3 regions of the Arthrobacter sp. SLBN-100 genome follow, and region 2 is predicted to be linked to each of the others. Evidence: riboswitches for the same ligand, from Rfam matches in the RefSeq annotation. Region 2 holds a riboswitch; each other region holds the start of a gene.
The links. A riboswitch is a leader RNA that binds a small molecule or an ion and turns the genes downstream of it on or off. The one in region 2 is predicted to bind cyclic di-AMP.

Region 1 (4,314 bases), 140 kb from region 2:
GCTGTAGATGCGGCCGGCGGAGTCAGCCGTGCGGGCGGATGCAAAGTCCATGCCGCCGTTGGCGTTCAACCACTGCACCTGCGCGTCCAGCGTCACGAGGGTGGACAGCGACGGGGTGTTGTAGGTCTGGTTCAGGCGCGAGTTGTCGATGGCCGTCTGCAAATCCAGGAAATCCGGAATCCAGCGGTCGCTGGCCTTGATCCGTGCTGCCCGTTCCAGGGCGGCCGGGGAGAACAGCCCAAGCCAGAGCCCGCCGTCGGAAGCAAAGTTTTTCTGCGGAGCAAAGTAGTAAACGTCACTTTGTGCCACATCGACGTCCAGACCGCCTGCGGCAGAGGTGGCGTCCACCAGGACCAGCGCACCTTCGTCCACGCCGGCAACGCGCTGCACGGGGGCCGAAACGCCTGTGCTGGTCTCGTTCTGCGGCCAGGCGTACACATCCACGCCTGCTTCTGCCTGCGCTGAGGGGCGGGTGCCGGGTTCGGATTTGATGATGGAGGACGCGTCCAGGAAGGGGGCCTTGTTGGTTGCTGCGGCGAACTTGGACCCGAATTCACCAAAGGAAAGGTGCTGGGCCTTCTTCTCGACCAGGCCAAAGCTGGCAATATCCCAGAAAGCGGTGGAGCCGCCCACGCCGAGCACCACTTCGTACCCGTCAGGTGCCCGGAAGAACTGGCTCAGGCCTTCGCGGACAGAGCCCACCAGGTTCTTAACCGGGGCCTGGCGGTGGGACGTGCCGAGGATGTTCTTTGACGCGGCTGACAGCGCATCAATCTGTTCCTGCCGGACCTTGGAAGGCCCGGCGCCGAACCGTCCGTCCTTGGGCAGGAGGTCGGCGGGAATAGTGATGCTGGTTTCGCTCACAGGTGCTCCAATTTCGGCATGGACATAACTTTGGTCCGGACGGTTGTTGGCGGCCGGCAGTCGGCGGTGACTGCAACCAGGGCCTTCCCTATTCTGCCTGAAGCGCTGTTTCGGCGGGAACCTGGGCCACCATAGTCCAGCCAATGAGACGCCCGCGCAGCACAGGGGTGAACTATTCGGACAAAGTCAAAATAGGCTAAGCTTTTCCACGGACTACGTCGCAGTGAAGGCGATACGGTGGGACAACGCAAGGTACTGCGCTCTAGGAGCTGAGCTGGATGACGGATCTGATCGACACAACGGAAATGTACCTTCGGACCATTTTGGAGCTTGAAGAAGAGAATATCGTCGCTCTTCGTGCGCGCATCGCCGAGCGGCTCCGCCACTCAGGGCCCACCGTCTCCCAGACCATCGGCAGGATGGAGCGGGACGGCCTGGTGGTCGTCTCCGGAGACCGGCACCTTGAGCTCACTGAAACGGGACGGAAGCGCGCCACGGAGGTCATGCGCAAGCACCGCCTTGCCGAGCGCCTGCTCGCGGATGTTATCGGACTGGACTGGGCCTACGTCCATGACGAAGCCTGCCGCTGGGAGCATGTCATGAGCGAACGGGTGGAGCGGCGCATCTATGAGATGCTCAACCACCCCACGGAGTCTCCGTACGGGAATCCGATTCCCGGTTTGGCGGCCTTGGGCGGTACGCCCTCATTGGGCTTCGCCGACGGTGCCATCAGCCTCCTTGAAGCAATGAAATCCTACGGTCCGGCATCTGAGGTGACCGTGAGCAGGCTCGCGGAGCCCATCCAGGTGGAGCCGGAACTGCTGTCCCAGCTCGATGAAGGCGGTATCCGTCCGGGTGCAGCCGTATCGCTGGAACGGGTGGGCGACTATATTTCCGTCCGGGTTGCAGGGATTGAAGGGGCCCTGGAACTGCCGCCCGAGGTTGCCGCACACGTGTTTGTTGCCATCCGCCAGCCTGCCGGCTAGCGGCGCGTTACCCTACGAGCGGCCACTTACGCGAAGATAACGGAATTGTTACCAAGCGGCTTAAGCCTCTATAGTTGAACCAAGCGTTGATATTAAAGCGTTACCTGATCTGGAGCCGAGCTCTGCCAGCGGATCAGGAGTGCGAGTCGTAACTGGCAGAGGCGGGGGAACCACAACCGGCAGCGGGGGACTGCCTTGGGGTGAAGTCCGTCAGCAGCAAGCCTCTTCCAGCGAAGGATCCTTAACGGGATATCTCTGTGCCGAAGCTTGCTTACGGCGGACCGGGTCTTTGAACTCTCTGACCCGAATCCGACAGCTAACTCCGCAGGCTTTCCAGAGAGGAACCCTTCTTGACCATGCAGAATTCCAGGGGTCGCCGCCGCGCGGCGGGCCCCGCTTCGACACCGCGCGTTGTCGAAGTCATCACCTCGGAGCGCCCCCGCGATCCGCACCGTGATGCTCGCCGGCGTCGGGGTCCCTTCCGCCAGATCACCGAGTTCGCCGGGGCCAGCGGCATCGGCCAGAAGGCCGGCATGGCCCTTGCCGCCACCGGCCTGGTCCTCACTGTGACAGTTCCGGCCACCAGTCCCGTCATGGCCACCGACGCCTCGGGCGCCACCCCGGTAGCCGCCTCCTCTGTGACGCCCCAGCCCCAGGTTTCCGCGGAAGCCGGAGCCCAGATTGACTTCAGCCGCTCCGCCGTTGTCACCCAGGCTGACCCCGACGGCAAGCTGAAGCAGCTGCTGAGCGCCCAGTCGGCCGGCGCCATCAGCCGCGCCGCCTCGGCCGGAAGCCTTGGCGCCCCGCTCACCGTGATGAGCACCGCCTCGCCGTTCGGCTACCGGGTCAGCCCCATCACCGGCGGCACGGGAGACTTTCACCGCGGACAGGACTATGTGGCCCAGTGCGGCACCTCGGTCATGGCTGCGGCAACCGGAACCGTTACGTTTGTGGGCTGGCACCAGTTCGGTGGCGGCAACCGCGTTGTGATTGACCACGGCAACGGCCTGGAAACCACCTACAACCACCTGTCGTCCTTCAACGTGAAGGAAGGCCAGACGGTATCCCGCGGGGAAGTTGTCGCGCTCAGCGGCACTACGGGGGCCTCCACGGGCTGCCACCTGCACTTCGAAGTCCAAGTCAATGGTGAAGTGGTTGACCCCACTGGCTGGCTGTAGTCAAGTGACAATGAGCTATCAGATGCTCTTGAGTTGCCGTGACCTGAATGTGACATTCAATCAAAACTGCTGTACCGTCTAACTCGCGTCAACTTTTCCGAAGTTGACGCTCTTGTGCGGATTGCCTAGCTCTGCCACCGCTCAAGGTCCGTTCGCATGACATCGTCTGGCAGGGGCGGGGGAACCAATTTTGGCCTTTCCATGGGAAGGCCTTGGGGTTAAGTCGCAAAGCTTCCTTGGAAGCCGCGTGGCCGGGTGACTCCCATCCGAATCCGACAGCTCACCTCGCAGGCATTGGGAGAGGCTACCTTCGTGTCTTCACGCCATAATTCTGCGCGCCACCGTGCGCAAACGGTTCGCACCAACCCTTTGGACACTGTGTCCAAAGCTGTTAGTGCCAATGCCGGGACAGTTGGTCGCCAGGCTGCCGTTATCGCAGCTGCCTCCGGCCTCATCCTGAGCATGGGCTTGCCGGCCACCGCCGCAGACACCACCCCTGGTGTGTCCGCCTCCGCCGAGTCCGGTTCAGCGCAGAGCGCCCTTGCCGTTACTGCGGCGCCCACGGCCACCGTCTCCTTCGAGCGCCCGGTGGTCAAGACCACTGCGGCTCCCAGGGTGCAGGCCGTACGTACCCAGTCCACTGCCTCAGGTAACGGAACGGCTGCCACCGGAACCGCTGCCTCCACCGTGGAGAAGCTGGCCGAAACCGCCTCTTCTGCTTCCACTTCAGGCATTGCTGCCATCGCGTACACCGGCATTGGCCGCTCCTACGTCTGGGGCGGCACCAGCCCCGTCACCGGCTGGGACTGCTCGGGCTTCACCCAGTGGGTCTACGCACAGGCCGGCATCAGCATTCCCCGCACCAATGCGTGGACTGTTATGAAGCCGACTTCCACTCCACAGCCTGGTGACCTGGTCATGCAGAACGGCGGCGCGCACGTTGGCATCTACGTCGGCAACGGCATGATGATCAGCGCACTGAACCCCTCCCAGGGGACGCTGCTGCACGCGGCTGCCGCCACCGGCTCCTCCGCATTCTTCACCATGAACTAGTTCTTCGACCTCCGGGTCCAAGAGCTTTTTCTTTGCCCAAACGCATTTTCGCTATACATCCCCGTTCGTGACGTGCCGGCGTACCCCCAAGATGCCGGCACGTCCAAACCCCCTGTCTGCCTACAAGGCGACCGGGGAAAACGAAAGAGAGAACTGATGACTACTCGTGCAACCGCACGGCATCGCGCCGAGGTCACCAAAACCAATTCGCTCGCCATTATTGCCAAAGCTGT
Region 2 (4,314 bases):
GTTCCGGGGTGGCCGCCATGGATACGGCTGAACTGGTGGTGGGCGACCTGGTCCTGAACGTGGACACCCGGGAGGTGACCCGGGCGGGCGAGGAACTCCAGCTCACGGCCACCCAATTCGAATTGCTCCGTTATTTGATGGAAAACCCCAAGCGGGTGATCAGCAAGGCGCAGATCCTGGACCGCGTCTGGGACTACGACTTCGGCGGCCAGGCCAACATCGTGGAGCTGTATATCTCCTACCTGCGCAAGAAGGTGGATGCCGTGCACCCGCCCATGATCCACACGGTGCGCGGCGCCGGATACGTCATCAAGCCTGCTGAGTAGGCGCACCATGGCCTCGCAACAGGTTGCGCCCCATCCCCGGAGCTGGCTCAAGCCCGGCACCTGGCACCTGCGCACCCGCCTGATCCTCCTTGCCATGGCCCTGCTGATCGCCATCTGCGGCGCGGTGGGCGTGGTCAGCTATGCCTCAATGGACGCATTCCTCACCCGCCAACTCGACGGACAGCTCAGCCAGGCCGCGGAACGGTCGAACGATCCCGGCCGCCCGCCCATGGGCGGTTTCAACGGAAGGGACCCGCTGGACGCCCGCGGCCAGAGCGTAGGAACCCTGAACGCGCGTATCCTCAATGGGCAGGTTAACAGCGCCGGGTTCCTGGCGCCGGACACCACCCGTTCGGCGTTGTCTGCCGAGGACAAGCAGGCCCTGCTGGCCCTGGCCACGGATGCGCAGCCAGTGGACCGTACCCTCTCCAACGGCGATTACCGGTTGATAGCCGTTAAGACGAATTTCGGGGATGTGCTGGTGACCGGACTCCCCCTTGCTGCCAAGGAGAGCACACTCACCTCCCTGGTGTGGACCTTTGTGTTCGTCTCCCTGGGCGGCCTGCTGCTCATCGGACTGGTGGGGACCGTGCTGATCCGCCGCACCATGAAGCCCCTCGAGCAGCTGTCAGAGGTAGCCACCCGCGTTTCACAGCTGCCGCTGGACGCCGGCGAGGTGGCACTGGCGGTGCGGGTGCCGCCGTCGAACTCCAACCCGGGAACGGAAGTGGGCAGCGTGGGCCACGCGCTCAACCTCATGCTGGACAACGTGGCCTACGCGCTGCAGGCGCGGCAGAGGAGCGAAACCAAGGTGCGGCAGTTCGTGGCCGACGCCTCGCACGAACTGCGCACTCCACTGACGGCGATCCGCGGCTATACGGAACTGATGCGGATGACGGAGGACTTCACTCCCGATGGCCAAAAATCGCTGGCCCGCGTGCAGAGCCAGTCGGAGCGGATGACCGCCCTGGTGGAAGACCTGCTGCTGCTGGCACGGCTCGATGAGGGGCAGCCGCTCAAGCTCAGCGCGGCGGACCTGACGCAACTGGTCATTGAGTGCGTCAGCGACGAAAAGGTGATGGCGCCGGGCCATATCTGGCGGCTGGAGCTTCCTGACGAGCCCGTCGTGGTCAACGGTGACGCCTCCCAGCTGCGCCAGGTCCTGATGAACCTGCTGTCCAACGCACGCAAGCACACTCCCCCGGGGACCACGGTGGTCACAGGCGTAGGCAAGTCTCCTGAAGGGGCAGCGGCAGTAACGGTAACGGACGACGGCGGCGGGATCCCTGCAGAATTCGTGGACAACGTCTTTTCACGCTTCGCCCGCGCAGACGCGGCTCGAAAGGTCGCAGGAGACCAGTCGGGTGCGTCAGCAACGGAGGGTACGAGCGGTCTTGGGCTGTCCATCGTGGAGTCCATTATCGAGGCGCATGGAGGAAAGGTAACGGTGACGTCACAGCCGGGACGCACACAGTTCGCCCTGCAGCTGCCTATCCGGGGGCCTTTGCAGCAAGGCGACGCGCCGTCATCGTGATCTCTGTTACCAAAATGTGACTTGTGCTTTGAATTCCTGTACCGTCGTTTAGGTACGGTTCCCGTTCGGGCCGTATATCCGGATGACGCCAAGCTCTGCCACTTCCCGGATTTCTCTTGAACCAAGGCAGAGGCGGGGGACCCACCGTCCCGGGCACTGATTGCCCTTGGGGTTAAGCCAGCACGTGATCTTTCCGTCTGGCCGGATGCCCTCATCCGAACCCGACAGCTAACTCCGCAGGTGTGAGAGGCGATTCATCATGTTCAAATTCCTGGCACAGCCACGCCCGAAAAACGAGTCTGCACCGCAGTCCGCACCGGAAACCGGGAAATTCCCTTCTGTCGGTAAGCGCGCGGCCGTACTTGCCGCATCCGCTGCACTCCTCGTAGGAGTCGGGGCGGCCGGACAGGCTACCGAGTCCAGCATCCGGGTTGCCGCCACCGAAACCCAAGCCGCTGAGGCGCACTCCAACCTGAGCATTGAGAAGAGCGAAATCCGGGCCAACCCGGCGCCCGCTCCCGCCGCCGAGGAGATCGCGGTGGCCCCGCAGGCGGCAGAGCCGGCACCGGCTCCCGCTCCCGAGCCGGCACCGGCGGCCGCTCCCGAACCGGCACCGGCTCCCGAGCCCGCCCCCGCGCCTGCTGCCGCTCCTGAGCCGGCACCCGTCGTCGCGGTTAATGACCCCGCCGGTGCCCAGGCTTACGCCGCCGGCCAGCTTGGCAGCTACGGCTGGGCTCCGGACCAGATGCAGTGCCTGCAGACCCTCTGGACCAAGGAGTCCGACTGGACCACCACGGCCACCAACGCAAGCAGTGGCGCGTACGGCATCGTCCAGTCCCTGCCCGCTGAAAAGATGGCAAGCGCCGGTCCGGACTACCTCACCAACTACCGCACGCAGATCAACTGGGGCCTGAACTACATCCAGGAGCGCTACCAGTCCCCTTGTGGCGCGCTGAACTTCCACCTGTCCAACAACTGGTACTAGGCGCGTAGTGGCGGACCTTAAAGCCGGAAGGAAATGACCGTCCGGCCGTCGTCCTTGCCGGTTTCGACGGCGACCGCGCTGTAGTCCTGGATGTGAAGTACGCCGGCGGGCAGCGGGCCGGTGTTGGATCCCACCGCCACAGTCCGGATGCCGGCGGCCACTCCTGCGGCGATTCCCGCCGGAGCGTCTTCGAAGACCACGACGTCAACGGGATCCACGCCAAGGTTAGCCGCGGCCTTCAGGTATCCCTCTGGATCCGGCTTGCCACGGGTCACCAGTTCAGCGGTCACCGCTATGGCTGGCATGGGCAGCCCGGCGGCGTTCATGCGGATTTCGGCCAGGATGCGGTCGGCCGACGTGACCAGGGCAACGGCCTCCGCCGGCAGGTCTGCCAGCAGCCGGGCGGCGCCGGGCAGGGGCACGATGCCGTCCGTTCGGACGCGTTCCATCGCCCCGAGTTCCGCCGTAAGTGCCGTCACGTCGGCACCGGCGGGAGCAAACCGGGTGACTGTATCGCGCGCCTGGACGCCGTGCGATGTCCGGAGAATCTCACCGAGGTCCAGTCCGTAGCGCGCCGCAAACTCACCCCACACCTGCTCCACCACCGCAGTGGAATCGACCAGGGTGCCGTCCATGTCAAAGAGGACGGCACTGCAGGTCAGGGTCCGGATTGCTGCAGGGGCCGAAACATTCATGGTCCCCATTCTGCCCCAGGATCCCGGGCGGCCTGATCTTAGGCCGCGGATCCCGGACGCCACCCCTGAGCCGTACTGGCCCGGCGCGGGTCAGCTTTCGCGGCCCGGGATGTATTGGACCGCCCACCTGTTGCCGTCGGGATCAGCAAAATAGACGAAGTGGCCCCAGGCCTGCACGTCCACGTCGCTGACGTCCACCCCGTTGTTTTTCAGGTACTGGTGGGCCGCGTGGATGTCATTGACAACCAGCTGGAGATTCGAGCCGGTGCCGGGAGGCGCGTCGATCAGCCCTTCCCCGATGCAGATCGAACAGGCTGAGCCGCGGGGCGTCAGCTGGACAAAGCGGATGGAGTCCGAGGGCCGCTCATCGAAGTCCGCATTGAATCCCACCTTGTTGACGTAGAAATCCTTGGCGCGGTCCACGTCCGATACAGGGACAAACACAAGTTCCAGTTTCCAGTCCATCCACACAGGCTAGCGGCGGGACGGGGAATGGAAAAGGGTTGAGCGCTACCCCGCGATGCCGTAAAGCCTGTCGCCCGCGTCCCCGAGACCGGGAACGATGTACGACTTCGCGTTGAGCTTTTCATCGATGGAGGCCAGGACGATGGTGACGTTCGCGCCGGAGAGTTCTTCCTCCAGCTTGGCCAGTCCTTCCGGGGCGGCCAGGAGGCAGATGCAGGTCACGTCGGAGGCGCCGCGCCTGAAGAGGAACTTGATGGCTTCGCGCAGGGTCCCGCCGGTGGCCAGCATGGGGTCCAGGACGAAGATTTG
Region 3 (4,314 bases), 2.8 Mb from region 2:
CCGAATGGAACCTCGCCCGCCTTGCCGAGGCAATGCTGCCGCTCATCAACGAAGACCAGGAACAGGCCGTAGCCCCCGCAGTGGAAGCCCTGGGCGCGTTCCGCCGCCAGTACAGTGACGCCTGGTTCGCCGGCATGAAAACCAAACTGGGCCTGAAGGAGAGTGCCGCCGGGAGCCCGGAGGCAGAAGAAGCATCGCAGGTGGTGGACGGCGTGATCGCCATACTCAAGGACGGGCCCGTGGACTACACCTCGTTCTTCCGGAATCTCGGCCACGCGGCGCGGGGAAACCAGCGGCCCGCCCGAGGCATGGTCCTGGACCTCGCGGCTTTCGACGCCTGGGCCGAACGGTGGCAGGCCCTGCAACCCGACGCCGGCCTGATGGACCAGGTCAACCCCGCCTACATTCCGCGCAACCACCTGGTGGAGGAGGCGCTCGCCGCAGCAACTGACGGCGACCTCGATCCATTTAACCGGCTCGTGGACGTTGTCCGTGCCCCATACCAGGAGCGCCCGGGGCTGGAGCGCTATGCCGAGGGAGCGCCGGAGGACTTCGGCAGTTACCAGACCTTCTGCGGCACCTGAGCTGACGGGACGTGCACAGCCGGCACCCGGCGGACGGGGTTGCAGCGAGCGCCAACAACGAAACAGGGGCGGCAGGCGGGGATAATCCCGCCTGCCGCCCCTGTCCGGGTGGTGTGGCTACGCTACGTGGACGAAGGAAGCGCCCCCGAGCCAGCTGATGGAGTGGACCTCGGTCTTGTAACCGTCCACGCCGCCGCTGACAACCTGGCCGTTGCCGGCGTACACGCCGACGTGGCCGGCGGTGATCACCAGGTCACCGGCAGCGGGGGTGCCCACAACGGAGCCGTACTGGAAGAACTGGCCGGGAGCCAGGTCGCCAACACTCTTACCCACCGAGCGCAGGGCCTTCTCCACCATGGCGGTGCAGTCCTGCTGGACGCCCACCTGGCCGTAGGCCGACGCCAGGATGGCAGCGCCCGCGCCCGAACCGGTGGCAGCTGCCGGAGCTGAAGCGTAGGACACGTTCACTCCAGTGTTGGCCGGAGCCGGGGCAGCGGCTGCCTGAACGGGTGCAGGAGCGGCGGCCGGAGCAGGAGCGGCGACGGGTGCCGGAGCAGCGGCCGGAGCAGCTGCAACATACCCGGCGCCCGGGATCTGAATCTGGTCGCCGGGGTAGATGATCGCGGAGATCGCCAGGGCGTTGGCCGACAGAACGTCATTGAGGCTGACGCCGTAGGCAGCCGAGATGGCACCCAAGGTGTCACCCGAAACCACAGTGTGCACGTTGGCGGCAGCTGCTGCGGGAGCAGCGACGGCAGCGGCGGGCGCAGTGTAAGCCTGGGTGTTAGTGGTCTCGGTGGTGTCCGGTCCGGTTACGCCTGCGTGGGCCGGGGCGCCCACACCGAAGGCAATGCCGGAAGCTGCTGCTACGGCGAGCGCCGGGCGGCCAAGCGACTTGGCTGATACAGCCAAGCCCTGGAGCGCGATTGAGCGGGCCGGAGTCGCGCGGTGACGGGCGGTGGTGGAATTTTTTGACACGGTTGATCGCCTCTCCCATGCCTGCGGGGTGAGCTGTCGGGTTCGGGTTGGAGATACCCGGCCGGGAGCGGCTCCGAACGGAACGGAGGGCGCTATCGACTTGACCCCAAGGCCTCTGAGGAGGCCGCGGAAATGTGGTTCCCCCGTCCCTGCCAGCTGGAAAGCGATTGAATCCCGGATCAGTGGCAGGGCTCGGCATACTGATGGGAATGTCCCGGTCTGGGAGGGACACCTGAAGACCATAGCCCGCACCGGGACCGATTGTCACGTTTGGGTAACATACGAGCGGCTTCTCTCGTATTTAGCAAATGATTGGATTCTTCCTACACCGGGCCTTGACCTCAGGAGATAGAAACGCCGTACGCCGCCAGGTGTTGTTTGTCACAAAGTAATAAAGCTCCGCCGGAATGGGGTGGCTGAATCTTGTCCGCGAGGGCAGAGGGTAGGAGGATGAGCGCACTCAGAGGAGGCCCCGTGACTCAGCTCGGCAAGTATGAGAAGTATCTGATCGAAGAATTCTTTGACGACTACCGCGCCGGGACTTTAAGCCACCGGACGTTCACCCGGCGGGTGGCCTTCATTACCGGCAGTATGGCGGCTGCCGCGGCCGCGATGCTGCTGGTCGGCTGCACGCCCAGTGAGATGCCCCGCAGCACCGACCCGATTCCCGCGCCCGAGGCCTCTGCGTCGACTGCCTCCGGAACGGCCGGTTCCGGTGCGGTGCCCGGGGCGAAAAGCCCGCTCTCCGTACCTGAGGGTGCTGCTGGAATGACGACGGCGACCGTCCAGTTTCCGTCCGGCGGAACCTCTGTCAGCGCCTACTTGGCCCGCCCGGAGTCGACCGGGCCCCGTCCTGCAGTGCTGATCTGCCACGAGAACCGTGGCCTGACACCCCACATCCAGGACGTGGCGCGACGCTTCGCGAAAGAGGGCTACGTGGCCCTTGCCCTGGACCTGCTGAGCCGGGAAGGCGGAACCGCCGGCATGGACCGCGATGCTGTTCCCGGCGCCCTCACCACGGCCGGGGCCCAGCGGCACATCGCCGACTTTGGAGCGGCACTGGAGTACCTCCGGGGCCAGGACTTCGTGGAGGGTGAACGAATTGCCATGACCGGTTACTGTTTCGGTGGCGGCATCACCTGGCAGGCAGCCACAGAGCTGGACGGGCTGAAGGCGACCTCGGCTTTTTATGGGCCCGCCCCTGACCTGGGCAAGGTGCCGGGGATCAAGCCTGCGGTCTTCGGTGTATATGCAGAGCTGGATCAACGCATCACGGGTGCCATGCCGGCGCTCAAGGATGCGCTCGCTGCCACCGACGTTGTCCATCAGCTCACTGTCTACCCCGGTGTGGGCCACGCGTTCCACAATGACACCGGTGACCAGTACAACGAGGCCCAGGCCACAGCCGCCTGGAAAGACACCCTCGCCTGGTTCAGCCAGCACCTCTGAAGTGCACCGTCCTGCCCGCCGGGAGGAAGCGGGAGGTCTCCGCTGCATAACGATGTCAGGACGCTGGCCTTCAACCAGAGGTTGAAGCCGGTAAACTTCCGGACTATGTCTCGGTTCGTTACAAAAGCCCGGTCCCTCCTGCCGGCGGCGCTTCTGGTGGCCCTGACCGCAATACTGGGGCTGGCACCGGCGGGCGCAGCGGAAAGCGACCCGACCGGCGATTACCCCTCCTGGGAGGATGTGCAGGAAGCAAAGCAGACCGAGGCTGGCAAGGCCGCTGAAATCAGCAGGATTGACGGCCTTTTGGGTGACCTGCAGGCCCAGTCCGAGTCCTTGGGTACAGCCGCCGTCCAGTCGGCAGCCGACTATGCTGTCACAGACTCTGCGCTGCAGAGTGCCAGCGCAAGAGTGGAGGCCCTCACCGCCCAGGTCTCACAGGCCAACGCCGATCTGTCCCGGCACCGGAAGGAACTTGGTGCCCTCGCGGCCCAGTCCTACAAAACCGGCGGCACCACCATGGGATTCTTCGTTGCCCTGGATGCGATCCAGGCCAACAGCATTCAGGGGCTCAACGTGGTGCAAATCGTCGGGGACAAAACGGCGGGGCTGGTCACAAAGGCCGAAGCCGGTGGCCGGATCGCATCCTCGTTGGCTGCCCAGGAAAGTGCTGCCAGAGCCGAACGTGAGCGGCTGTCCCTTGAAGCCAAGGCCAAGCTCGACGCCGCCCGGTCCGCGCAGGAGGCGATGGCGCGCCAGGTGGCGGAAAGCCGGCAGCGCAGCGAGGAGTTGACAGCCCAACTGGCCTCCCTCAAGGGCACGACGGCGGAAGTTGAGGGAGCCTACCGGCAGGGCCAGGCGGCACTTGCCGCTTATGAGGCAGCGCAGGCCGCCAAGCGCGCCGCAGCCGAAGAGCAGGCCCGGCAGCAGGCCGAAGCGGCAGCCAGGGCAGCCGCAGCGGCTGCCGTCCGACCGCCCGCTCCGCCCGTCCCCGCACCGGCAAATCGCGTACCCGACGACCCCGCACCCGGCAATCCGGCACCTAACAACCCGGCGCCGGCAAATCCTGCCCCCGCACCCGCCTTGCCCGTGGCACCCAGCCCGCCGCCCGTCGTCGTGCCCTCCGTTCCCGGCGGCGCCGTCAATGACCCGGCAGGCGCCAAAAGCTACGCCTCGGGCAGGCTGGGCTCGTACGGCTGGGGCCAGGACCAGTTCCTCTGCCTCGCCCAGCTCTGGACCAAGGAATCAAACTGGCTGACTACCGCCACGAACCCCTACTCCGGCGCCTATGGAATAGCCCAGGCAC

Region 1: it holds a riboswitch for cyclic di-AMP, as region 2 does, so the genes downstream of both, FBY31_RS17920 (M23 family metallopeptidase) here and FBY31_RS17290 (hypothetical protein) in region 2, are expected to answer to the same signal.
Region 3: it holds a riboswitch for cyclic di-AMP, as region 2 does, so the genes downstream of both, FBY31_RS04160 (LysM peptidoglycan-binding domain-containing protein) here and FBY31_RS17290 (hypothetical protein) in region 2, are expected to answer to the same signal.

What each region holds. Positions count from the first base shown of each region.
Region 1 covers NZ_VFMY01000001.1:3,879,993-3,884,306, forward strand. Annotated here, with positions in the region: gene serC (phosphoserine transaminase) at 1-864, opposite strand, end outside; gene FBY31_RS17915 (metal-dependent transcriptional regulator) at 1,143-1,850, shown strand; cyclic di-AMP (ydaO/yuaA leader) riboswitch at 1,985-2,196, shown strand; gene FBY31_RS17920 (M23 family metallopeptidase) at 2,207-3,028, shown strand; cyclic di-AMP (ydaO/yuaA leader) riboswitch at 3,176-3,336, shown strand; gene FBY31_RS17925 (C40 family peptidase) at 3,407-4,081, shown strand; gene FBY31_RS17930 (NlpC/P60 family protein) at 4,238-4,314, shown strand, end outside.
Region 2 covers NZ_VFMY01000001.1:3,736,848-3,741,161, reverse strand. Annotated here, with positions in the region: gene FBY31_RS17300 (response regulator transcription factor) at 1-326, shown strand, start outside; gene FBY31_RS17295 (HAMP domain-containing sensor histidine kinase) at 334-1,860, shown strand; cyclic di-AMP (ydaO/yuaA leader) riboswitch at 1,970-2,114, shown strand; gene FBY31_RS17290 (hypothetical protein) at 2,120-2,845, shown strand; gene FBY31_RS17285 (HAD-IA family hydrolase) at 2,863-3,540, opposite strand; gene FBY31_RS17280 (glyoxalase superfamily protein) at 3,631-4,005, opposite strand; gene upp (uracil phosphoribosyltransferase) at 4,051-4,314, opposite strand, start outside.
Region 3 covers NZ_VFMY01000001.1:891,059-895,372, reverse strand. Annotated here, with positions in the region: gene FBY31_RS04165 (protein adenylyltransferase SelO) at 1-584, shown strand, start outside; gene FBY31_RS04160 (LysM peptidoglycan-binding domain-containing protein) at 702-1,562, opposite strand; cyclic di-AMP (ydaO/yuaA leader) riboswitch at 1,566-1,738, opposite strand; gene FBY31_RS04155 (dienelactone hydrolase family protein) at 2,037-3,011, shown strand; gene FBY31_RS04150 (lytic transglycosylase domain-containing protein) at 3,117-4,314, shown strand, end outside.